4 regions of the Neobacillus sp. FW104-15D2 genome follow, and region 1 is predicted to be linked to each of the others. Evidence: riboswitches for the same ligand, from Rfam matches in the RefSeq annotation. Region 1 holds a riboswitch; each other region holds the start of a gene.

Region 1 (6,016 bases):
TTATAAGCATCAATTAACTTTCCCCCATGTGGTTTTGGTAAAAATGACATTTCAATCAACCTTTCTCAGCAAATTTAGTTCTTTTGTTTGATTTTTTTCCGATACGGAGGTTACAGCGCTTTTCTTAATCAGGAAGATGACTCCAAATACTGAAATCAACACGCCCGCCATTGCAACAATCGGATATATATTATGTTCAATCAAAAGCTGGATTAATGTATAAGAAATGACCATGGATAATACTGGTGACACAATCCAAACGGTCAAAAGCTTAACAACGATATCTTTTTTCAACACGCTCTTCCCATGTTTGGCAAAGCCTATGCCAATAATGGAAGAAGTAGTGATTTGAGTAAGCGGCACAGGAATGCCAAATACGGATGCTGTGGTTACGATTGTAGCCCCGATTCCGGAAATAATGCTTCCCTCTTCAAGCCTTAGTGATGTGATTTTTTTGCCGTTTGTTTCAAGGACTCTATGACCTAAGAATGCTGCTCCGAGAGCGACAAATAATCCACCCCACAGAATACCGCTATTCGTGGTCATTAACCCTGCTGCTACTAACGGACCTACGGCATTTGCCACGTTGTTCATTCCAGCTGAAAATGCCTCAAACAGTCCCATGCAAACAACTAAAACCGCAAGAATTGGACCTGCTTTGGATGATGTCACCCATTTTTTAATCCACTTTCTTTCCAAAACAAACGCCGCAGCAATCGCAATCAGGAAAGCAGCAAATGGAGTCAAAAGCCAGAACATCGCGATCCAGGCAATTTTCCCAACAAATACTGACTGATATACAATTCCAGCACCTATAACGGATCCGACTGCCACTTCGCTAGTTGATAATGGAATGCCGAAGACATTGGCTAGAAACAGAGATGTCGCAGCAGCTGTTAAAACGACCAGCGCTATGGCATTTGTAAAGGTGGAGCTTGGAACAATACCGCTGCCAATGGTTTTCACTACTTCTCCTCCGCCAAGCCATGCTCCAAGGAAGACAGCGATCGCGCAAAGAAAAAGGGCAATCTGGCGGTTTTTTATAACGCCAGCTCCATAAGAAATACCCATTGATGCAGCTGCACCGCTTGCACCTATATTAAAAGCAAAAAACAAACCAATTAGGATTGCCAATATTGTGAGCATGAATGTCCTCCTTAACGTGTGTGCAGGCCACACTCTGTCTTGCTGCTTCCTGCCCATCTTCCTTCACGGGAATCACCATTACCGCTAACGGCCTGTGTACATGGGAAGCAGCCGATGCTTGGGTAATTTTGATCATGCAGGGCGTTGTAAGGAAGGTCTTTTTCTTTGATGTACTCCCACACTTCATCCCAGGTCCAATGAATTAAAGGACAAACCTTGATATTTTGGAACTTTTCATCTTGATTTAAAAATTCTGTATTAGCTCTTGTTGGAGATTGTTCCCTTCTCAATCCTGAAATCCATGCATCTTTTGAGGTCAGAGTTTCTCGCAAAGGAATGACCTTTCTGATTTGGCAGCATAGACCTGGGTCCCTTTTCCATAAAGCAGAACCATATTGTTCTCTCTGCTCATCAAGTGTCAGCTCTGGCTTCTTTTTTTCAATGCGAAGCGATGGGAACCTCTGCTGGATTTTTTCAATAACATCATAGGTTTCAGGAAAATGAAGATCTGTATCGAGAAAAACAATATGAGCATCTGGTTTAACCTGCTGTATAAGATCTATCAAAACAATCGCTTCTGCACCAAAGCTTGAAGCATAAACAATCTTATCTTCCGGATAGTGGCTGTAGGCCCACTTTAATACATTGAGAGCTCCCTTTGCCCCGTCATCCAGTGAAAACTGGTTTGTAATTTCTTGAATATTAACGATATTTTCCATTTCTATAACCTCCGCAATTGATTCTGTCCACTAAAAAAAGGCAGTCTTACTCCCTTAATCCATAAGGGGAAGACCGCCTCTAGTTTGTCTAGTCAGCGTTTATTCTGTTGAAGACGAACCTTTTCATTTTTCTCAATTTGAATGATTTTACCGTCCTGAACAATCAAAGTGATTGATCCGAATTTTAAAGTAGCAAGCATTTGTTCAAGATGAGGAATTATTTCTTCCCACTCCTCTGGCTTCAAATGGGTTCGCCTCCTTTTTATAACAAAACCTCTCCTGGCTTGGAGAGGTGATTTTTTGAAGTTCACCTTATCTCCCAAAATGAGCAACATTTTGCTGGAATTGGCACCTTGTTTAACAGGTTGCCGGGCATCATTGGGCCAGTTCCCTCAGCCGCTCTGGATAAGTGTTATTCAGTTGATGAAATTAATCCTACCATACCAATAGGAATTCTGCAATTACTTAAATTAAAAATTTTTAAATTAATTCATTTTTACCAGTTTTTTTGGTTTGAATGGTTATAAAAAAGGCCGGAACCACAAGGGTTGACCGGCTTTTTAGAAACATAGAATTTTATAATTTTTTTGCCAATTACCCAGTGTTTAATTCCGACCTAAATGCTAGTACATTGCAGAAACGTTTCTGTCCTTAAGTCTAAAAATATAGACATGTTTTATCAAAGCGAGGATTCCGGTCTTTTTTAATAAATAGGCCCTTCTTATCTCCAATTTCTTGCTCAAACTGTTCCTCGCAAGGATCCTCAGATATTGTCTTGCTTCATATTAAGGCATGGTCCCCTACTTGATGACTCTTCCTGCATAAGTCCTCGTTTTTTCTGGGTAGTGGAAAATTAATATTCCCTGTGTTGATATTAGTAAAAAAGCAAATAACTAACGTATGATCAAAGTCTAAGGGGATGAGTATGGAAGATAAATATAAGAAACTGCCTTCATTAGCTTCCAACTCCATTTATTTGGGGATTTTATTGGCCATCGTTGGCGGTTTTTTAGATGCCTATACCTTCATTAGCCGTGATGGAGTGTTTGCCAATGCTCAAACGGGGAATTTGGTGCTCCTTGCAGTAAATGCTGCTGAGAAGGAATGGAAACAGTCGATACTTTATATCCCCCCTGTTGCTGCTTTTATTGCAGGTGTTTTTGTATCCGAAATTGTTAAGATTCCTCATATTAGAGAATTATTGTATAGCTATAGGCGTTCTATTCTTATATTAGAATGTGTTATTCTCTTCGCAGTGGGCTTTATGCCGGAAAGTGTACCTGATATCATCGTTACTGTAAGTATTTCATTTGTTTCCTCTTTACAAATTTCGACCTTTAATAAAATTGATAAATGGGCTTATAATTCTACGATGGCAACGGGTAATTTAAGGACCGCTGCCAAAGCAGCCTATTCAGCATTTATTGAAAATGATGACGAATCGAGAAAGCAATTCATAGATTTTGTAACGATTATTGGTTCTTTTTTATGCGGAGCTTTAATAGGAACCTTTTCCACCACTTATATTGGGGATCATGCCATATGGATTGCTTCAGTAACTTTGGTGATTACTCTCATCTTATATCACAGGGAAAAAGGCTATTTTAGAAAATAAAAGCCGGTATCATCCAAAGATACCGGCAATTTCTTTAATTAAAGGTTTCCACCATTTGTTTGGATTACATCCTTGTACCAGTAGAAGGATTTCTTGCGGCTGCGGTCCATTGTTCCGCTGCCATCGTCATGCTTGTCTACATATATGAAGCCGTAACGTTTTGAATACTCACCTGATGAAGCAGATACAGGTCGATACACCCCCAAGGTGTGTAACCCATCAACTCAACACCATCTTCAATAGCTTCGCCCATTTCACAGATATGTTCTCGAAGATATTCAATTCGGTAATCGTCATTGATCGTTCCGTCTTCCTCCACCTTGTCATAGGCACCCAACCCATTTTCTACAACAAAAAGAGGAACCTGATAGCGGTCATATAGTTTATTTAAAGTTATTCGCAAACCGATTGGGTCTACTTCCCAGCCCCAGTCACTTGCTTTTAGGAACGGATTTCGTACTCCGCCAATCAAGTTACCCTGGCTGTTTTCCTCATCTGTTTTTACCATTTTCTCGGTACGTGACATATAATAGCTGAACCCGATGTAATCTACTGTTCCTTCCTTTAATAGTTCAAGGTCACCTTCCTCGATTTGAAGCTCGATATTATGCTTTTTAAAATAACGCTGAATAAATTTAGGATACTCCCCGCGGACTTGTACATCACCACAGAAATTGTTGAAAAAACGCTCTTCTTCAAGGGCATACATCACATTTTCCGGATTAGAATTCCAAGAATATACCGGTGCATAAAGAAGCATACAGCCTATTTTTGCATCAGGAATGATTTTGTGGCATGCCTTAACCGCAATGGCGCTCGCCACAAATTGATGATGGAATGCTTGGAAGGTTGGCTGGTAACGATCCTCTTCTTTTTGAATAGAGAAACCAAGACCCATGATCGGCATCGCCAAACCGCTGTTAATTTCGTTAAAGGTCATCCAGTACTTAACCTTATCTTTATAACGATTGAATAGGACATTTACATATCTTTCAAAAAAGGAAACTACTTCACGGCTTCTCCAGCCGCCATATTCTTTAACAAGTGTTACTGGCATTTCATAGTGGGATATCGTTACAACCGGCTCAATGCCTTGTCTGATAAGCTCATCAAATACCCGGTCGTAAAATGCAAGACCTTCTTCATTCGCTTCCAATTCATTTCCGTTGGGGAAGATACGAGTCCAGGCAATGGACATACGGAATACTTTAAATCCCATTTCCTTAAAAAGAGCAATATCCTCCTTGTAACGGTGATAGAAGTCAATTCCTTCATGGTTTGGGTAGTATTTATCCTGATCGATTTCAAAATTGAAGCCAGGCTCCTGCAGTATTTTCAGGCGCTGTTTTCCGCCTGGCAGTACATCTGCAATATTTAAGCCTTTATTACCTTCGTGAAAACCGCCTTCCATTTGGTTAGCAGCCGTTGCTCCTCCCCATAAAAAACCTTCAGGAAATCTTTTTTCGGATTGTACCATTTGTAATTCCTCCTTATTATAAGTTCTATATATTTACAGGCGTGACAAATGTCCCGCTCTGGAAATAAGCATTATGCCTGCAAAGCAAGAAAAGCTTCGCTCGTGTTAACCTTTCCCTTTTTGACAGGAGAAATGGATTCGTAGTTATCTGTATTTGTAATAATAATAGGAGTGATTAAATCATAGCCCTCTGCTTTAATAGCATCCATATCAAAGGTTACGAGAATGTCGCCAACATTAACTAAATCCCCATCCTTTACATGTGCTGTAAAGTGCTTGCCATCCAATCGAACGGTGTCTAATCCAACATGAATCAAAATTTCAGCACCTTTGTCGCTCGTAATACCAATGGCATGCTTTGTTTTAAAAATAGTGGTTACTTTTCCTGTCACAGGTGATACCACTTTTCCCTCTTCTGGCTGGATAGCAACACCCTTACCCATAATTTCAGAAGAAAAAGTATGATCATTTACTTCACTAAGTTCTTTAACTTCGCCTTTTAAAGGGCTGTATAATTTTTCAGCAGCTATAACCATTTCAGATTTTGCATCCATTATCGTTTCTTCATTATTTAAAGATGGAGTTTGGTCTTCTTCTGATTCAATGTCATCAAATCCCATGATAAATGCTGCCGCAGCACCTGCAACGAAAGCAATCGGCAATCCGATGAGCGCGTATACAAAGGTCGATCCGATAAAGGAAGTAATACCAGGAAGTCCAACATTTCCTCCAAGTATAAAGTACTTTACACCAAGTGCACTATAATAAGCTCCACCAACGGCTCCACCAATCAAGGCACCGATAAAAGGCTTTTTCAGACGCATGTTAACACCGTACATAGCCGGTTCAGTGATTCCCATTAAAGCTGTTAAGCTAGTGGTCATAGCCAATGATTTAAACGATTTATTTTTAGAGCGAAGTGAAACGGCAAATGCAGCTCCTGCCTGTCCCATATTCGCAGTAAACATAGAAGGCAGAATAAAATCATACCCCTTAGTTGCAAGATTGTTCATGACAATTGGCAAGAATGCATAGTGCATACCGGTCATGATAATCAAT
Region 2 (6,016 bases), on a different contig from region 1:
TACAAGCGGTACGGGGATTATCCAAAGGGTTGAATGGCAGGGAAATACCACAGTTGTTACCTATCAATTGGTATCATTAAACTCAACGAATTAAGCAGGAGCTATTTTTCCTGCTTTTTTCTTTGTTTTAAGCTAAAAGTAATTTAACGTTTTCAAAGTTATTTTAATAATCCAGATACATGGCTAATTCTCCCTTCCAATTCTCTCTAAGATAAGTCAACAACGAATCGTATAGCTCTTGTAATGAATGTATAAAGGTGACCTGCTGTTTGAAAAGGAGCGGCAGATGGAGAATTTCCGCCTTAAAGCAGTCCGATCTTCTCATTTTTCATTAATTGAAGTAAGGGACATAAACAAAAACACCCCATCCGATTTTTTTCCGAATGGGGTGTTTTCGTTTTGATTATATTGCCGGACCGCCTTTTTCAGCGATTTCCTCCGCAACGTTGGAGAACTTTTTAAAGTTTTCACGGAATTTTTCAGCCAATTCCTTTGCTTTTAATTCATAAGAGTTCTTATCAGACCATGTTTTTTGAGGCTGCAGGACCTCATCTGGCACACCTGCAACATGTAATGGAACATGGAGACCGAAGATATCATCCTTCACTGTTTCAACATTATTAAGCTCACCTTCAAGGGCGGCTTGAACCATTGCTCTGGTGTAAGATAGCTTCATCCTGCTGCCAGTTCCATATTCTCCGCCAGTCCAGCCAGTATTGACCAAAAATACATTAGAATTATGCTCCAGAATTTTCTCGCCCAGCATTTCAGCATACTTGGTTGCAGGCAGCGGTAGGAATGGAGCACCGAAGCAGGTTGAAAAGGTTGCCTGCGGTGAAGTAATTCCGCGCTCAGTTCCAGCAAGCTTAGAAGTATAGCCACTCAGGAAATGGTACATCGCTTGTTCCTTTGTTAATTTTGCAATTGGAGGAAGCACTCCAAATGCATCTGCCGTTAAAAATACTATAGTATTAGGATGGCCTGCTATGCTTGGATCAACAATGTTATCAATTGCTTGAATAGGATAGGCTGCACGTGTATTTTCTGTATGAGTTCCGTCATCATAATCCGCTGCCCGGGATTCGCTGTTTACAACTACATTTTCAAGAACAGCACCAAAACGGATGGCATCAAAAATTTGAGGCTCTTTTTCACGTGTAAGATTGATACATTTTGCATAGCATCCGCCTTCAATATTGAACACTCCGTTAGGGGACCAGCCATGCTCATCATCCCCGATCAGGCGGCGGTTGGGATCTGCAGAAAGGGTGGTTTTTCCTGTACCCGAAAGCCCGAAGAACAGGGCTACATCACCTTCAATGCCAACGTTGGAGGAACAGTGCATAGAAAGAATATTGTTTTCTGGCAAAAGATAATTCATAACCGAAAATATGGACTTTTTCATTTCGCCCGCATATTCTGTTCCGCCAATCAAAACCGTTTTCTTTTCAAAAGAAATAATAATGAAGGTTTCAGAGCTCGTGCCGTCTACGGCAGGGTCAGCCTTGAAGTTAGGGGCTGAAATAACAGTAAACTCTGGGTGGTGTTCAAGCAAATCCTCTTCATTTGGACGGATAAATAACTGATGAACAAACAGATTATGCCAAGCATACTCATTTATAACCTGAATAGGGAGCTGAGATTTCTTATCTGCACCAGCAAAGCCTTTGAATACGAATACCTCATCCTTTTCTTTTAAAAAAGTAAGAACTTTATTATATAATTTAGAAAAGGTTTCCTCCGAAATAGCCTGGTTCGATTCCCAGTCAATTTTATCTTTTACTGAGGCTTCCTCTACAATATATTTATCTTTCGGAGAACGTCCGGTGTACTTACCGGTAGAAACACAGACAGCGCCTGTGGAAGTCAGCAGTCCTTCATTTCTGTTTAATACTTTTTCAACAAGTTGTGGTACAGATAACTGGATTTGAATATGATTTTCGGCCAGCAATTGAGCTAATTGATAGGGAATGTGAACAGAATTCATACAATGAATACCTTCCTTTACCGGTTTTATGGACTAAATGAATTTTAAAAGGGTAAATACATCTTGGTCCTATTTTTATAATTTTTAAATATCTCCCAAATAGTATAACACATTTACTCAATTAATCTATACTAATATCAAAACATTAAGCAAATTTATATGAATTATGATTATTTTACTATATTCTTTCCCGGCAAAGAAATATCCAAATAAACGAAAAGTTTGTTAAAATATTCACAAGTTGGACTGCAAAAAAAGGAGGGGCCTTTTTTATGAAAATGATTCCTTTATATGATGCAAAATGTTCCTTATGCCAGGAAACTAAAAAATGGTTCGAAAAGCTTGACTGGCTCAATAAAGTACAATGGACATCCCTGCAGGAATATGAAAAGCAAGGCGGAGAAAAACAATTCAAAGGTGCTGACCTCAGAAAGGAAATGCATTTACTGCTGCCATCAGGAAGGGTTTTAAAGGGGTTTTATGCATTCAGAAAATTACTTATCCATTTTCCGCTTACTTTTTTACCTGGTATCATTCTTTACGTCCCCTTTATGGATAAAGTAGGTGCCCCGGCTTATCGGTGGACGGCCAAAAATCGCTATAAATTCTTTGGGAAAAAGTGTAAGGATGGCAGCTGTTCAATCTGATTTTTAGGCTTAGAAAAATCAAGAGAAAAATATTGACACTCTGCGACATCAACGTTATGATTGTTCATTGAACGGATACTCTCTTATCCCGAGCTGGTGGAGGGACAGGCCCTATGAAACCCAGCAACCTGCTATACAAGATGAAAGCCTTCATTTGGCTTTTTTACATAGCGAAGGTGCTAATCTGACGCAAGGCTTTGACCTTGAACGATAAGAGTGAAAGGCGCGGAACATTCTGCTTTTAAACCTTTCCTCAAACTAGGAAGGTTTTTTATTTTGCCTTTTATCAAAACAGATTCTCATAAAAATCCTTTGTTTATTTCATACTACTAAGGGAATGAGTACCGTATCACTGTCAGAGGTTCAAGAAGTATTCCTGTAACCTTAATAAACCTCGATATATCCCATTTATAGGAGGAATTCAGTTGTCAGCAAAACGTCGTTTGTTCACTTCTGAATCAGTAACTGAAGGTCATCCAGATAAAATCTGTGACCAAATTTCTGATTCTATTTTAGATGCTATTTTAGCAAAGGATGCAAACGCAAGGGTAGCTGCGGAAACTTCCGTAACTACAGGTCTTGTGCTTGTGGCAGGAGAAATTACTACTTCCACTTATGTAGACATTCCTAAAATTGTGCGCGAAACCATTAAGAACATAGGTTATAATCGTGCCAAATACGGCTTTGACTCCGAAACATGTGCAGTGTTAACTTCCATTGATGAGCAGTCTGCCGACATCGCAATGGGTGTTGACCAGGCGCTGGAAGCTCGTGAAGGCAAAATGTCCGACGAAGAAATCGAAGCAATCGGCGCTGGTGACCAGGGCTTAATGTTCGGTTTTGCATGTAACGAAACAAAAGAATTAATGCCGCTGCCAATTTCATTGGCACACAAATTGGCACGACGCCTGACAGAAGTGCGTAAAGAAGAAATCCTTCCTTACCTTCGTCCTGATGGCAAAACACAGGTGACTGTAGAGTATGATGAAAACGATAAGCCTGTCAGAATTGACACAATCGTTATTTCTACGCAGCACCACCCTGAAATCGCGCTTGAACAAATCCAGCGCAATCTAAAGGAACATGTTATTAATCCTGTTGTTCCGAGTGAACTGATTGACGAAAACACAAAATACTTTATTAACCCAACTGGCCGTTTCGTAATCGGCGGACCACAGGGTGATGCAGGTCTTACAGGCCGTAAGATTATCGTTGATACTTACGGTGGTTATGCTCGTCATGGAGGCGGTGCATTTTCTGGTAAGGATCCTACAAAAGTTGACCGTTCAGCAGCTTATGCAGCCCGTTATGTTGCGAAAAACATCGTAGCAGCTGGTCTTGCTGACAAGGTAGAAGTGCAGCTTGCATATGCTATTGGTGTTGCAAGACCTGTTTCCATCTCAGTTGATACCTTCGGAACCGGTACTGTAAGTGAAGAGGTATTAGTTGAACTGGTTGAGAAAAACTTTGACCTTCGTCCAGCAGGAATTATCAACATGCTAGACCTACGCCGCCCAATCTATAAGCAGACAGCTGCTTATGGGCATTTTGGACGCAGCGACGTTGATCTTCCATGGGAGCGCACTGACAAGGCAGATGCTTTAAAACAGCAATCTGAGGGAAGATAATTTAAGCTATTGAAAAAACAGGGAGTTACATTAAAATGTAACTCCCGTTTTTATTTAACTAATCATCAGAACTTATATTCATAAATTCTGAAGCATGGACAAGAATGCTTCGTCAGCTTGCGTCGCCCAGGTAAAAAGCTTTGCTTTTGAGAGGTGCGGTTTTGAGTACGTTAAGAAAAATAGGGTTTCCCCAAAAAAGACTTCCCGAATGCCAAGTTTTTCTAAACTGACATATAGTAGAAAGGGATTTAATGTTTCTTTATAATGTGAAAAAGTATTATCACGGTGAAGAAAATTTTTCCTTTTATGTTCAGAGTGCAATTTTTCTTTTATTAATGGTAGTATTAGATAGTGCAATTTCTAGAAGCATAGAAATTGAATTAGTTTAGAAATGGAGTAGGTGACGTACATAATGTGTGGCTTCATTGGTTGTGTACACGACAAAGCCCAAGTTTATCGTGACGAACAGAAACAGCAATTTAAAAATATGAATGATATAATTACGCACCGGGGACCGGATGATGATGGATTTTACTATGATGAACATATCCAGTTCGGCTTTAGGCGTTTAAGTATTATCGACATCGAAAGCGGACATCAGCCGCTAACATATGAAAACGAACGCTATTGGATTATTTTTAATGGTGAGGTTTACAACTATGTAGAACTTCGTGAAGAACTTCTCAAGGAAGGACTAACCTTTGCCACCAATTCTGATACAGAAGTTATTATTGCCCTGTATAGCCATTTGAAAGAAAAAGCGGTTGAAAAACTACGCGGGATGTTCTCGTTTGTCATCTGGGATAAACAAGAACAAAGCTTATATGGCGCAAGAGATCCGTTTGGTATAAAACCATTCTTTTACTTTGAAGATGGCGAACGTTCATTTTTCGCTTCAGAGAAAAAGAGCATTTTGCTTGCTCTTGAAAACGATGTTTTGAATTATGACTCTCTTCAGCATTACTTAACGTATCAATTTGTACCAGAGCCTGAAACAATGTCTGCAGGCATTCACAAATTGGAGCCGGGGCATTATTTTACTAAGAAAATTGGCTCGCCAATGGACATCAAACGCTATTGGAAAGCTCAGTTTAGCCCAGTGCAAAAATCAGAGCCTGATTTTATAAAAGAAATCAAAGATGTTTTATTCGATTCTGTAAAAATGCATATGCGAAGCGATGTTCCTGTTGGTTCTTTCCTTTCCGGAGGTATTGACTCATCTATCATTGCTTCAATCGCTAAAGAATTCCATCCATCTATCAAAACCTTCTCTGTTGGTTTTGAACACAATGGTTTCAGTGAAATTGATGTAGCGAAAGAAACAGCGGATAAACTTGGTGTTGAAAACATCAGTTATGTTATTACTCCGCAGGAATATATGAATGAAATTCCTAAAATCATGTGGCATATGGACGATCCACTTGCAGACCCTGCATGTGTGCCACTTTATTTTGTTGCACGGGAAGCTCGCAAACATGTTACGGTTGTTTTGTCTGGTGAGGGCGCAGATGAGTTGTTTGGCGGCTATAATATTTACCGTGAACCGCAATCTCTTGAGGTATTTAATAAAATTCCACGTGTTGGAAAAGGACTTCTTAAAGGAATTGCCCGAATGATGCCTGAAGGCACTAAAGGCAAAAGCTTTATTGAACGCGGCGTAACTCCGATGGAGGAAAGATATATCGGAAACGCTAAAATGTTTACAGAAGAAGAAAAACGCGAGTTATTGAGTGTTTATCGCAGTGGTCTTGATT
Region 3 (6,016 bases), on a different contig from region 1:
TCCTTCATGGCATCCAAGTAGAATCCACGAGTCTCAAGCCCTTATGTAATAAAGAAAGCCAGTGAGGGTTCACTGGCTTCCGTATTTCTTCATTATTATATATTAATCATTAAAGATGAACTTTTCTGTCTAAATCAGCAACAATCCGCTGACTTTTCAAATAGTCTTTTTCCCTTTTTTGCTCAACTTCCATTCTGACATCCTGCTGTCGGCAATACACCTCATATCCGATTCCATGAGCAGTATGCATTGCCTTTTCCATTTCAGCTGTGTAATTGAGATTAAGACGACTAATTTTAAACGCTTCCCTTCTGTTATTAAAAGTATGGTCTTTATTTCATTACCCTAAGAGATTGAATAAAAACGCAAATAGGGAAGAAAGTGCTGCCAACTTTTGGCATAGGGAAGATATTCTAACATTATTGTTTTAACTGATTAAAGTCACTCATGGCCTCTTGGACAAGTGTCACAGCCTGGCTCATTGCTGCTCCGCCGCCAAAGGCTGCCGTTACACCAACTGCTTCAAGGACTTCTTCCTCGGATGCTCCTTCATCTAAACAGCCCTTTACATGATAAATAATACAGTATTCATCCTGGGAATACAGACTTATACCAAGGGCAATTAGCTGTTTTTCTTTTTTAGAAAGTGTTCCTTCTTTAAAGCATTCTTCTGTAAAAGCATTATAGTGTCTTGCCAGCTCAGGCATTTTTTGTGTAAAGGTTCCAAGTCCTGCTTTGTATTCATATAATGCTTCTTCTGTTGAGTTTCTAGGCTCAAAATGTTCCATTTCACACACTCCTACTTTAAGTTTATCAAAATTAGTATGCAAAATTTTAGATAGTACTATTCCCTGAAAAGCGAAAAGCGCTCGTTCTGCGAAGCAGCTGATAAGAGGAGCCATCTTGAATATTGCCTTTCCAAAAGTACTGCCAGCACTTTGCAACGAGCTGAACATTTGCAGCTCCGATTATGCTATAGTGCAGAAAATTCCTCTGACTTATCGCAGGGAGGGCGGGATGGAAACTAGCTGCACCAAGTATCAACCTAAAGGTCATACTTGATGCAAAATACTCAAGGAAGCTTTACAGAGATGAAAACTCGCTGGGCGCTGGAACTAGACAATTTAAACTTTATAATTTCTTAATAAAAAAGCAGGCATGGGATGCCTGCTTTTCAACTTTATTATTCTGATACAGGAACAACTGCCCCTTTGTATTCTTTAAGGATGAAGTCCTGAATTTCTTTTGAGTGAAGAACGTTAACAAGTTCTTTAATTTCTTTTTTGTTTTCATCACCTTTGCGAACTGCAATGATATTCACATAAGGAGAGTTTTTGTCTTCAATAGCAATGGAATCTTTTAAAGGATTTAATCCTGCATCAATAGCGTAGTTAGAGTTGATAAGAACCGCGTCTCCCTCGCCGTTGTTGTAAATTTTAGGAAGAAGTGAAGCTTCATACTTTGTATCAAATTTAAGATCTTTAGGGTTTTCAACCACATCTTTAACAGTTGCAGTAGTTTTATCAATGCCTTCTTTAAGCTTAATTAATCCTTGTGCTTCAAGTAATGAAAGCAAACGGCCATGGTCAGCTACAGAGTTGCTCATGATTAAATGGGCACCTTTTGGCAGATCATCAAGCTTCTTATACTTTTTAGAATAAACACCGATTGGCTCGATATGAATTCCGCCTGCAGAAACAAAATCATAATTGTTTTCTTTGATTTGAGCTTTTAAATAAGGAATGTGCTGGAAGTAGTTCGCGTCAAGTTCTTTTGATTGTAATGCTTTGTTTGGAAGTACATAGTCCTGGAACTTTTTGATTTCTAAATCGATTCCTTTTTTAGCAAGGATTGGTTTAGCTTTTTCAAGAATTACTGCATGGGGCACGTTTGAAGCTCCAACTACTAATTTTTTATTGCCATCTTTACTGCCTTCTTTTTTATCCCCTGAAGTTCCGCATGCGGCAAGAACAAGTGCCAAGGATAATGCTAAAAGAACATTTAACCATTTTTTCATTTTTTCTGTCTCCTTTATCTTTTATCTATTTTTGAAGTGATGATGTCACCTAAAAACTGAATAATAAATACAATTATTAAGATAATGATTGTCGCAATCAGTGTAACATCATTTTGGTTACGCTGATATCCTTCTAGGAAAGCAAGATTCCCCAGGCCACCTGCACCAATAACGCCAGCCATTGCTGTGTATCCAACAAGGGCAATCGCCGTAACTGTGATACCGGATACGAGTGCAGGCATGGATTCCGGAAGTAATACTTTAAAAATAATAGTTGATGTTGATGCACCCATTGATTTAGCTGCTTCAATTACACCTTTATCGATTTCTCTTAAGCCGATCTCTACCATCCTTGCATAGAATGGTGCTGCACCTACGATCAAAGCCGGCAATGCAGCATTTTCCCCAATCATGCTTCCAACTAGAATCGTGGTAAATGGTATTAAAAGGACTATTAATATAATGAAAGGAATGGACCTGAAAATATTCACAAAAGCACTAATTATAGTGTTAACAGCCTTGTTCTCCCAAAGATTATCTTTCCCTGTCAGAAATAATAATAACCCGAGAAGCATTCCGAGAATAAATGTCGCTACTACTGAAATAGCTGTCATGTACAAAGTTTCTGTCGTTGCGGCCCACATGCCCGGCCAATCTATATCCTGAAAATACGGCTTATCCATTTCTGATCACCTCCACTCCCACCTGCTGTGTCCCGATGAATTCAATGGCTTTTGCTATTTCATCCTTTGACCCATCAAGATGAATAAAGAGTGTACCATATGACCCACTTTGTGTTTGTGAAATTTTGCCTTGAAGTATATTAACAGTAACATCAAAGTGGCGGATTAGACTTGTAATAACAGGCTTTTCAGCTGATTCCCCAACAAATGTTAATTGAACAATTTCACCTGAATGGTATTGTTCCAGTAAGTGTTCAACCGTTTCTTTAGTTTCCTCAGGTTCTGTGACCTGTTGAACAAAGCGTTTCGTAATAGGCTGCTGTGGGTTCTTAAACACTTCAAGAACTGAGCCCATTTCAACAATACGGCCGCTCTCCATTACTGCAACTCTATGGCAAATCTTACGAATAACATGCATTTCATGGGTAATAAGAACAATTGTTAACCCGAGTCTTTTATTAATATCCACAAGCAATTCAAGTATAGAATCAGTTGTTTGCGGGTCAAGTGCAGAGGTTGCTTCGTCACAAAGAAGAACCTTAGGGTTATTCGCAAGTGCTCTGGCAATACCAACCCTTTGTTTTTGGCCACCACTAAGCTGTGATGGATAGCTATCCTCACGGCCTTCAAGGCCTACAAGCTTTATGAGTTCATCAACCCTTTTAGCACGTTCCTGCCCTGCGACACCTGCAATTTCCAGCGGGAATGAAATATTTTCACGTACTGTTCTGGACCAAAGAAGGTTGAAGTGCTGAAAAATCATGCTAATTTCCTGTCGGGCTTTGCGCAGTTCGCTGCCTCTGATCTTTGAAACTATCCGGCCGGCAACAGTTACGGAACCTTCCGTTGGAAGCTCTAATCCGTTCAGCATGCGGATTAAAGTACTTTTTCCTGCACCGCTATATCCAATAACGCCAAAAATCTCACCTTCGTTTATTTCCACATTGACATTATCTACTGCGTTAACATTCCCCTGTTTAGAGGAATAAATCTTTCGTACGTTTTTTATCGAAATCAATTGATTCACCTACTTCTCTTCCATGTTTTATGACACTAAAAATAATAATTCATTAAGTATAGGATTCGGCTTAAGCAGCAGAAAAATGCAAAAATGCCTTTCTGCACAGGCAGAAAGGCATGATAAACAAGTCCTTTCTCCCATCTCCCAAAGCAAAGCTTTGTGTGAATTGGCACCATTTCAATAAAAACATTGACGGTTGCCGGGCTTCATAGGGCACATTCCCTCCACCTCTCTTGATAAGAGTAAATCGAATCTATTCAGTTAAGTATTAGGCTAAAAGAATTACGTTTGCTATCGTAACATGGAAAAGAAGGGGTGTCAACGAAAAAACGACAAAATTCTACCTTCCATTAATTTCATGCCTTTAGGATCTTACAGCCCGTGATATAAGACCAGTAGCTGCCTCAATAGCTGTCTCAAGGTCCTCAATTAAGTCGTCAGCATTTTCAATCCCTATTGATAATCGAATGAGATCCTCAGAAACTCCTGAAGCTTTTAATCCCTCTGCATCAAGCTGCTGATGGGTAGTACTGGCCGGATGGATGATCAAGCTCTTAGCATCTCCAACATTGGCAACATGAGCCCAAAGAGTAATTGAGTTAATGAGCTTAGCACCTGCCTCTCGACCTCCTTTTGTTCCAAAGACGACTACAGAACCTGCTCCCTTTGGCAAATATTTTTCAGCAAGCTCTTTATCAGGATGTTTGGAATGTCCTGGGTAGGATACCCACTCCACCGCAGGATGGTTTTCAAGGTAGGCAACTACCTTTTGTGTGTTTGCCACATGCTCTTTCATACGTACATGGAGTGTCTCCAGTCCAAGAGTAAACTGAAAGGCATTTTGCGGACTTAGTGCCGGTCCAAGGTCCCTTAAGAGCTGCACTCTCGCCTTCACAATATAGGCTGCTGCCCCAAGAGCTTCAGCATAAACAATGTCATGGTAGCTTGGATCAGGTTCAGTAAATCCAGGGAATTTTGGTGAGTTCCAGTCGAATTTCCCTCCATCAACAATAACCCCGCCCAGTGTAGTTCCATTCCCCAGCAGCCATTTAGTAGCTGAATGAACCACAATATCGGCTCCATATTCAATTGGTCTGCAAAGATAAGGAGTGGCAAAAGTATTATCTACAATAAGAGGAACTCCTGCTTCGTGGGCAATGCTCGCCACTTTTTCAATATCAAGAACGCGAAGACTAGGGTTGCCGATAGTTTCTGCAAAAACCGCCTTTGTTTTATTGGTTATAGCTTCCCGGAAATTCTCCGGATCCTCAGGATTTACAAACTTGACGTTAATGCCGTACTTTGGCAAAGTTGATGCAAATAAGTTATAAGTTCCGCCATATAAGGTAGAAGCTGAAACAATCTCATCTCCTGCTTGCGCAATATTTAAAATAGCCAGTGTAATAGCGGCCATTCCACTTGCAACCGCCAGTCCTCCTACTCCGCCTTCCAATAAGGCAATCCGTTCTTCAAAAACAGTTACAGTCGGATTATGAATGCGGGTATAAATATATCCAGGCACCTTTAAAGCAAATAAATCTGCTGCATGATCAGTACTTTTAAACTGGTAAGCATTATTTTGGTAAATTGGCACTGCGCGTGCCCCATTCACAGGATCTGGTGATAGTCCTCCGTGAACACTTAATGTTTCAAACCGATAAGCCTTTTTTTCATTACCCATCTTCCATTCTCCTCCCGTTGACATCACATAAAAAACAAAACCCCCGCTTCATAAGAAGAGAGGGCACTCTTCTTATCTTCCAAAGCATAAAAATGCTCTGCTGGATTTAGCACCGTGTTAAATAACCGGTTGCCGGGCATCGCAGGGCCAGTCCCTCCGCCGCTCTTGATAAGAGTATTTATGTAGTTGTCAGTATTTATTGAATAGTTAAATAAATATTATAATATTTAAAAAAACTCGTCAATCTTTATTTTTCCTTTTGGGATACTGCTAGGAAAAAGATAGATTCAAGCCTTAACATGCTTCTAAAGGAAGCATTAACTTTTAGTTTTCCTTTTTTTATTAAATCTCTAAAAGTTGCTTTGCCCGTAAATAGTTCCTGCAGGGATTCCTCACTTCCATATATTACAGTTCCTTCAGAAATATCAGTCTTAGGATTGTTTATCACTATCTTGTCTCCTAAGGACGTAAGCGAAAAACTTTTATTAATATTTTCTACTTGAAAATGGACGGGAGCGGAACTTCTATTCCAATATAAATCTGCTAAATATTTTTTCCCCTCAAGTTCCTCAATAAATTTTTGCAGCGCTTCGATCATTTTGGTCACCCCTGCA
Region 4 (6,016 bases), on a different contig from region 1:
GCTTACTGTACTGTTTCTTCAGTTCCCCTTTGTTATCAATGATGAGGAGAGTGTTTTTTACTTCATTGTGAGTTTGGCCGGCAGCAGAGCCGCCAACAAGGTGCACCTTATATTTGTCTGCAATTTCCTTCAAAAAGCGGATTGTTTTACTGCAATCCTGATCAGCGATCTCGTCAAGCCTTGTTAAGTCGTAGCCGGTTGTCCATAGCTCAGGGAGGACCAGAATGTCGGGGTTTTCCCTCATTGCTTTCGCAATCAAATCCCTGGCTTTTAAATAATTAGCTTCAGGATCTCCAAAAACAATGTCCATCTGCAGGCATGCTATTTTTAGATTCACTGCTCCTCACTCCTTTTGAATGTTAAAATATTATTGATACAAGTTTTGCTGCTTCGTTTGTTTACAGCATTGTTTGTTTTTTAAAAATTTTCACTTTACAAGCTGCCACTATCGTTATATCATTTGTCACTAGATTTTCCAATAAAAAAATGAAAACTAAAGCAGGTGTCGAAATGAAAAAATTTGCACAATCAGATTTGCTGAACAGTCTCCCAAAACAGTTTTTTGCTTCATTGGTAAAAAGGGTTGGAGAATATATAGAAAATGGGCATGATGTTATAAACCTTGGACAGGGAAATCCTGACCAGCCTACACCGGCACACATTGTGAAAAAACTCCAAGAGGCAGTTGCCAATCCGATAAATCATAAATATTCACCTTTTCAGGGCTTTAAATACCTAAAGGAAGCTGCTGCCCAATATTATTTAAGAGAATATGGGGTAAAAATAGATCCTGAAAAAGAAGTGGCTATCCTGTTTGGAGGAAAAGCTGGGTTGGTGGAAATCCCGCAATGTCTTTTAAATCCCGGAGACACCCTGCTGGTTCCTGATCCAGGGTATCCTGATTACTGGTCTGGTGTGGCATTGGCACAGGCGAACATGGAGATCATGCCTTTAAGGGAGGAAAACTCCTTTCTGCCGGATTATAATGAATTGTCAACAGAGGTAATTTCAAATGCAAAATTGATGTTTCTTAATTATCCTAATAACCCGACAGGTGCCACCGCAACGGCAGATTTTTTTGAAAAGACAGTACAGCTTGCTAACGAGAATGATATTTGCGTAGTACATGACTTTGCATATGGTGCGATTGGCTTTGATGGAGAAAAGCCGCTTAGTTTCCTGCAGACTGAAGGGGCTAAGGACGTAGGCATAGAAATTTACACTTTATCTAAAACCTATAATATGGCCGGATGGCGGGTAGGATTCGCGGTCGGAAATAAAAATGTCATTTCTGCTATTGAGCTATTGCAGGACCATTTATATGTAAGTTTGTTCGGGGCCGTTCAGGAAGCCGCTGCTGAAGCTTTAAACGGTCCGCAGGATTGTGTTCGCGAATTGAATGCATTGTACGAAAAACGCAGGAATGCACTGATTGGCGGACTTCAGGATTTAGGATGGGAAGTTAGCGGACCAAAAGGTTCTTTCTTTGCTTGGCTGAAGGTTCCGAAAGGACTGACTTCAGAAGAATTCGCTAATATCCTTCTTGAAAAGGCCCATATTATGGTGGCACCCGGAGTTGGCTTTGGAGAATACGGGGAAGGTTTTGTCCGCGTTGGACTATTAAGCTCTGAAGAAAGGCTAAAGGAAGCTGTTGAAAGAATAGGTGCATTAGGAATTTTCAAAAAATAGTTGACAACCCAAAAAATTCTTGCGATAATCCTAATTGAATTTAATTTTAACATTATGAAAATCTTAATAAATTAATTAATTTTTTTCTTATCAAGAGCAGGTGGAGGGACGAGCCCGATGAAGCCCGGCAACCGACTAAACGCTGGTTTAGCACGGTGCTAATTCTTGCAGCAAATAGCTGAAAGATAAGAAGATGTTAGTTTGGTATGCTAACCTCTTCTTTCTGAAGAGGTTTTTTTATTGTTAAGGAATTTTACTTGTGGATAAACCCAAACAAAATTATTGGAATTTAGCTTCAGCGCCCAGGCAGTTTCCCGGGAATATGCTTCTTTGAATATTTTGTGAGGATCACGAGCGACTGGTGATGATTCGAAGAGTCTCATAAGCCAAACCCCTCCAGAAATCAGGACAAGGAACGCTTCGGAAACATTCAGCTTCGCACGAAGGAAAGGCTACAGTTTTTCCGAGGATGACTGCGGGATTCGTTCTATGCCTGTCGAGGCCCGGAGAAAGTGGGGCAGAAAAGCATTGCCAATTGTTCCTGGATACTGAGAAAGGAAGATTACAACATGAGTGAGTTAATTGCAGTTTATTTATTACATGATGAAAAAAATCCCGAAAAAAAGGCCGAAGAGATAGCACTTGGTCTTACTGTCGGTTCATGGACAAACCTGCCGGAACTTGAGAAAAGCCAGCTAAGAAAGCATAAGGGAAGAGTAGTATCGATTGAAGCTGCTCCCTCAGAAAAAGGTAGCCAATCGATTATTAAAATTGCCTATCCTGCCGCTAACTTCTCGGCAGATTTGCCTGCAATCCTGACTACTGTTTTTGGAAAGCTTTCTCTTGATGGGAAAATTAAGCTGCTCGATCTCGAATTCGACCAAGCGCTTAAAGGTAATTTTCCTGGCCCTCGATTTGGAATTGACGGCTTAAGACAAAAGACAGGTGTTTATGGCCGTCCGCTGTTAATGAGCATTTTCAAAGGAGTTCTTGGCAAAGATATTGAATTTTTAGTCCGCCAGCTGAAAGAACAGGCTTTAGGCGGGATTGACCTTGTAAAGGATGACGAAATTCTTTTTGAAAATGAATTAACTCCTTTTGAAAAAAGGATTATCGAAGGAAAAAAGGCACTGGATGAGGTTTATGAACAAACTGGACACCGAACCTTGTATGCGGTTAATTTGACGGGAAGAACATCAGAATTAAAGTCGAAAGCACGCAAGGCCGCTGAACTGGGAGCCGATTTGCTGCTGTTCAATGTTTTTTCCTACGGGTTGGATGTTCTTCAGGAGCTAAGAGAGGATGATGAGATTGCTTTGCCTTTGATGGCACACCCAGCTGTAAGTGGAGCATTTACCTCATCACCTGTATATGGCATCTCTCATGCGCTGCTTCTTGGAAAACTTCTTCGTTATGCCGGTGCTGACTTATCTTTGTTCCCTTCGCCTTATGGGTCCGTAGCTCTTGAGAGGGACCGGACCTTAGAAATAGCTGAAGAACTAAGAAAACAAGATGAGTTCAAAAGGGTCTTTCCTGTCCCGTCGGCAGGTATTCACCCTGGTCTGGTACCGCTATTATTCCGTGATTTTGGAATTGACTCTGCTATCAATGCTGGCGGAGGGGTTCATGGACACCCGGATGGCGCGCGCGGTGGAGGTATTGCGTTCAGGCAGGCGATTGATGTGAAACTGGAAGGAAAGGCTTTAGCTGAAGGATCACAAAAGTATCCAGAACTGCGAAAGGCACTTGATATCTGGGGAAATGCAGAGGTGAACTCTTAATGGTAAAACCAGTTATTTATTGTGATTTTGACGGAACCATTACCGAAAAAGATAACATTATTGCCGTAATGAAAGAATTTGCACCGGACGGCTGGGAAGAGATAAAGGACCAAATCCTATCTCGTCAAATTTCTGTTCGTGAAGGTGTGGGACGTTTGTTTTCGCTGATACCGAGTTCCAAAAGGGATGAAATTATCAGTTTTGCAATTAAAAATGCCAGAATCCGCAAGGGATTTAGAGAGTTTATTGATTTTGCCAGGGAAGAGGACATTCCTTTATATATAATTAGCGGCGGAATAGACTTTTTTGTACTTGCTGTCCTGGAAGAATTCGGTCCATTTGACGGTATTTATTGCAATGGCTCAAGCTTTGAGGAAGAGACAATAGAAATTCTCTGGCCTCATCAATGTGATTCTTCCTGCCAAAATGACTGTGGATGCTGTAAACCTTCTATTATTAGGGAACTAGGTCACCAGGACGTTTTTAAAATCCTCATCGGTGATTCAGTTACAGATCTAGAAGCAGCTAAACAGGTTGACTTTGTACTGGCCAGGGATCTTCTGCTTGAAAAGTGTCATGAATGGAATTTAACCCATGAGCCATTCGAAACTTTTCTTGATTGCATCGAAGTAATAAAGAATAGGATTGAGGTGAAAGCATTAAATGTTAAAGGATAGATGGACTGAACTTGCTGATGTGAAGGATGAATTGTCACAAAGGGATTGGTTTATGGGTACCAGCGGAAACCTTGCTATTAAAGTGAGTGATAAGCCCCTGCAGTTTCTTGTAACAGCTAGCGGGAAGGATAAGCGGAAAAGAACACTAGAGGATTTCCTGCTGGTAGATGAGCATGGCCGTCCGGTTGAGGAAACGCATTTAAAGCCTTCAGCTGAAACCCTCCTTCACGTAGAGATTTACAGAAAGACCAGTGCCGGCTGCAGCCTTCACGTTCATACAATTGATAACAATGTAATTTCTGAGGTTTTTGGAGATCGGGGAGAGGTTACCTTTCAGGGGCAAGAGCTAATTAAAGCTTTTGATAAATGGGAGGAAGACGCTGTACTCCGAATCCCTATTATAAAAAATTACGCTCATATCCCTACATTGGCCAACGCTTTTTCAGAACATTTACACGAAGATACCGGTGCTGTACTTATTCGTAACCATGGCATTACAGTTTGGGGAAGAAATGCATTTGAGGCAAAAAAGATATTGGAAGCTTCCGAGTTTTTGTGTAAATATCAATTGCGCCTCCTTGAACATAAGCCTTATCAATTAATTTAAAATCATATTTATAGAAAGGAAGATAAAAAAATGGCATTTATTAAATTTCAAAACAGAGTAGAAGAAATTCATGGAACTGAGGAAGTAATCAGCTTTCTAAATAGCCAGGAAGTTATTTATGAAAAATGGGATATTAATAAACTTCCAGAAGCACTTAAGGAAAAATATGCACTTTCTGATGAAGAAAAAGATCAAATTCTAAACGCATTTGAAGTTGAAATTACTGATATTTCAGAAAAAAGAGGCTATAAAGCACAGGACGTTATTTCCTTGTCCGATACTACACCAAACCTTGATCAGCTCTTAAAAAACTTTCAGCAGGAGCACCATCATACTGATGATGAGGTTCGTTTTATTGTAAGCGGCCACGGAGTATTTGTTATTCAAGGAAAAGACGGAGAATTCTTTGATGTCTTTTTAGAGCCAGGAGATTTGATTTCAGTTCCTGAGAATGTACGCCATTACTTTACACTTCAGGATGATCGTAAGGTTGTAGCAATCCGAATTTTTGTAACAACTGAAGGCTGGGTGCCAATTTACGAACAACAGGAAGCTTAATAATAAAATGAATCGGCTGATGATCTCATCAGCCGATTTTTTAATTGTTAAGAAAGTAAAGTATTACCTACAGCGCCCAGCGAGTATGCATCTCTGTAAAGCTTCCTTGAGTATCTTGCATCAAGTATGACCTTGAGGGTGCTTGCGCTCTTCTTACGCAAGAGGTATGTAAACAAAAAGTATTTGCCAAAAATATTCCTTTAGCGTATTAATAGAAAAAAATAATGCAATTTAAATGAATTATTTTATTACCTATAAAAGTAAGTAAATTACATAATTAGGAAGCGGAAAAGATAAAAGGAATGTCGGAAAAAGCATTCTTTTTATCTTTTTCTGTGTCGAAAGTTGCTAATTTTAGGAAGTTTTGTCTTCTTTTGCGAATTCATTTACAGAGCAATAAAAAGTTGTCATAATGCATCAGGTAGCCTATTTTTTTCATAAGGCAGGCAATTGGTTTAATTTAGGAGGAGAAAAAAGTTGTATCAGAAAAGCAATCGGCGCCTGAGAAGTATGCTATCGGAGATAAACTCCAAGAGAGATGAAATGATAAAAGCGGGAATGAATTATGGTTTTACTAATGAAAAAACTATTAAATGCAGCCAGGAACTAGACCAATTGATTTTTGAATATCAGCAGGCTTCCCAACAATCATCTTTTGAAGATGTTAAAATGGTTTTTCAAAAAATCTTATTCCGACTTTCAGG

Evidence for each region. Region 1 has a riboswitch for S-adenosylmethionine ahead of AC3WR0_RS05870 (YezD family protein). Riboswitches for the same ligand answer to the same signal wherever they lie in the genome.
Region 2: another riboswitch for S-adenosylmethionine. It lies ahead of metK (methionine adenosyltransferase); the one in region 1 lies ahead of AC3WR0_RS05870 (YezD family protein).
Region 3: another riboswitch for S-adenosylmethionine. It lies ahead of AC3WR0_RS04260 (methionine ABC transporter ATP-binding protein); the one in region 1 lies ahead of AC3WR0_RS05870 (YezD family protein).
Region 4: another riboswitch for S-adenosylmethionine. It lies ahead of mtnW (2,3-diketo-5-methylthiopentyl-1-phosphate enolase); the one in region 1 lies ahead of AC3WR0_RS05870 (YezD family protein).

The regions. Positions count from the first base shown of each region.
Region 1 covers NZ_JBYTCJ010000005.1:43,995-50,010, reverse strand. The annotation lists gene sat (sulfate adenylyltransferase) at 1-50, opposite strand, end outside; gene cysP (sulfate permease) at 52-1,146, opposite strand; gene AC3WR0_RS05875 (phosphoadenylyl-sulfate reductase) at 1,158-1,865, opposite strand; gene AC3WR0_RS05870 (YezD family protein) at 1,958-2,065, opposite strand; SAM riboswitch class I at 2,175-2,277, opposite strand; gene AC3WR0_RS05865 (YoaK family protein) at 2,791-3,480, shown strand; partial or broken gene AC3WR0_RS05860 (glycoside hydrolase family 1 protein) at 3,519-4,957, opposite strand; gene AC3WR0_RS05855 (beta-glucoside-specific PTS transporter subunit IIABC) at 5,029-6,016, opposite strand, start outside.
Region 2 covers NZ_JBYTCJ010000002.1:311,982-317,997, reverse strand. The annotation lists gene AC3WR0_RS03240 (DUF2584 domain-containing protein) at 1-94, shown strand, start outside; gene pckA (phosphoenolpyruvate carboxykinase (ATP)) at 404-1,987, opposite strand; gene AC3WR0_RS03230 (thiol-disulfide oxidoreductase DCC family protein) at 2,260-2,634, shown strand; SAM riboswitch class I at 2,715-2,851, shown strand; gene metK (methionine adenosyltransferase) at 3,060-4,262, shown strand; gene asnB (asparagine synthase (glutamine-hydrolyzing)) at 4,675-6,016, shown strand, end outside.
Region 3 covers NZ_JBYTCJ010000003.1:168,105-174,120, forward strand. The annotation lists gene AC3WR0_RS04240 (YuzK family famiily protein) at 110-250, opposite strand; gene AC3WR0_RS04245 (carboxymuconolactone decarboxylase family protein) at 420-788, opposite strand; gene metQ (methionine ABC transporter substrate-binding lipoprotein MetQ) at 1,184-2,017, opposite strand; gene AC3WR0_RS04255 (methionine ABC transporter permease) at 2,032-2,700, opposite strand; gene AC3WR0_RS04260 (methionine ABC transporter ATP-binding protein) at 2,693-3,718, opposite strand; SAM riboswitch class I at 3,856-3,964, opposite strand; gene AC3WR0_RS04265 (O-acetylhomoserine aminocarboxypropyltransferase/cysteine synthase family protein) at 4,086-5,402, opposite strand; SAM riboswitch class I at 5,472-5,577, opposite strand; gene AC3WR0_RS04270 (SCP2 sterol-binding domain-containing protein) at 5,650-6,000, opposite strand.
Region 4 covers NZ_JBYTCJ010000021.1:86,136-92,151, forward strand. The annotation lists gene AC3WR0_RS16810 (carbon-nitrogen family hydrolase) at 1-337, opposite strand, end outside; gene AC3WR0_RS16815 (pyridoxal phosphate-dependent aminotransferase) at 511-1,689, shown strand; SAM riboswitch class I at 1,774-1,881, shown strand; gene mtnW (2,3-diketo-5-methylthiopentyl-1-phosphate enolase) at 2,259-3,470, shown strand; gene AC3WR0_RS16825 (2-hydroxy-3-keto-5-methylthiopentenyl-1-phosphate phosphatase) at 3,470-4,147, shown strand; gene AC3WR0_RS16830 (methylthioribulose 1-phosphate dehydratase) at 4,134-4,754, shown strand; gene AC3WR0_RS16835 (1,2-dihydroxy-3-keto-5-methylthiopentene dioxygenase) at 4,785-5,312, shown strand; gene AC3WR0_RS16840 (Spo0E family sporulation regulatory protein-aspartic acid phosphatase) at 5,790-6,016, shown strand, end outside.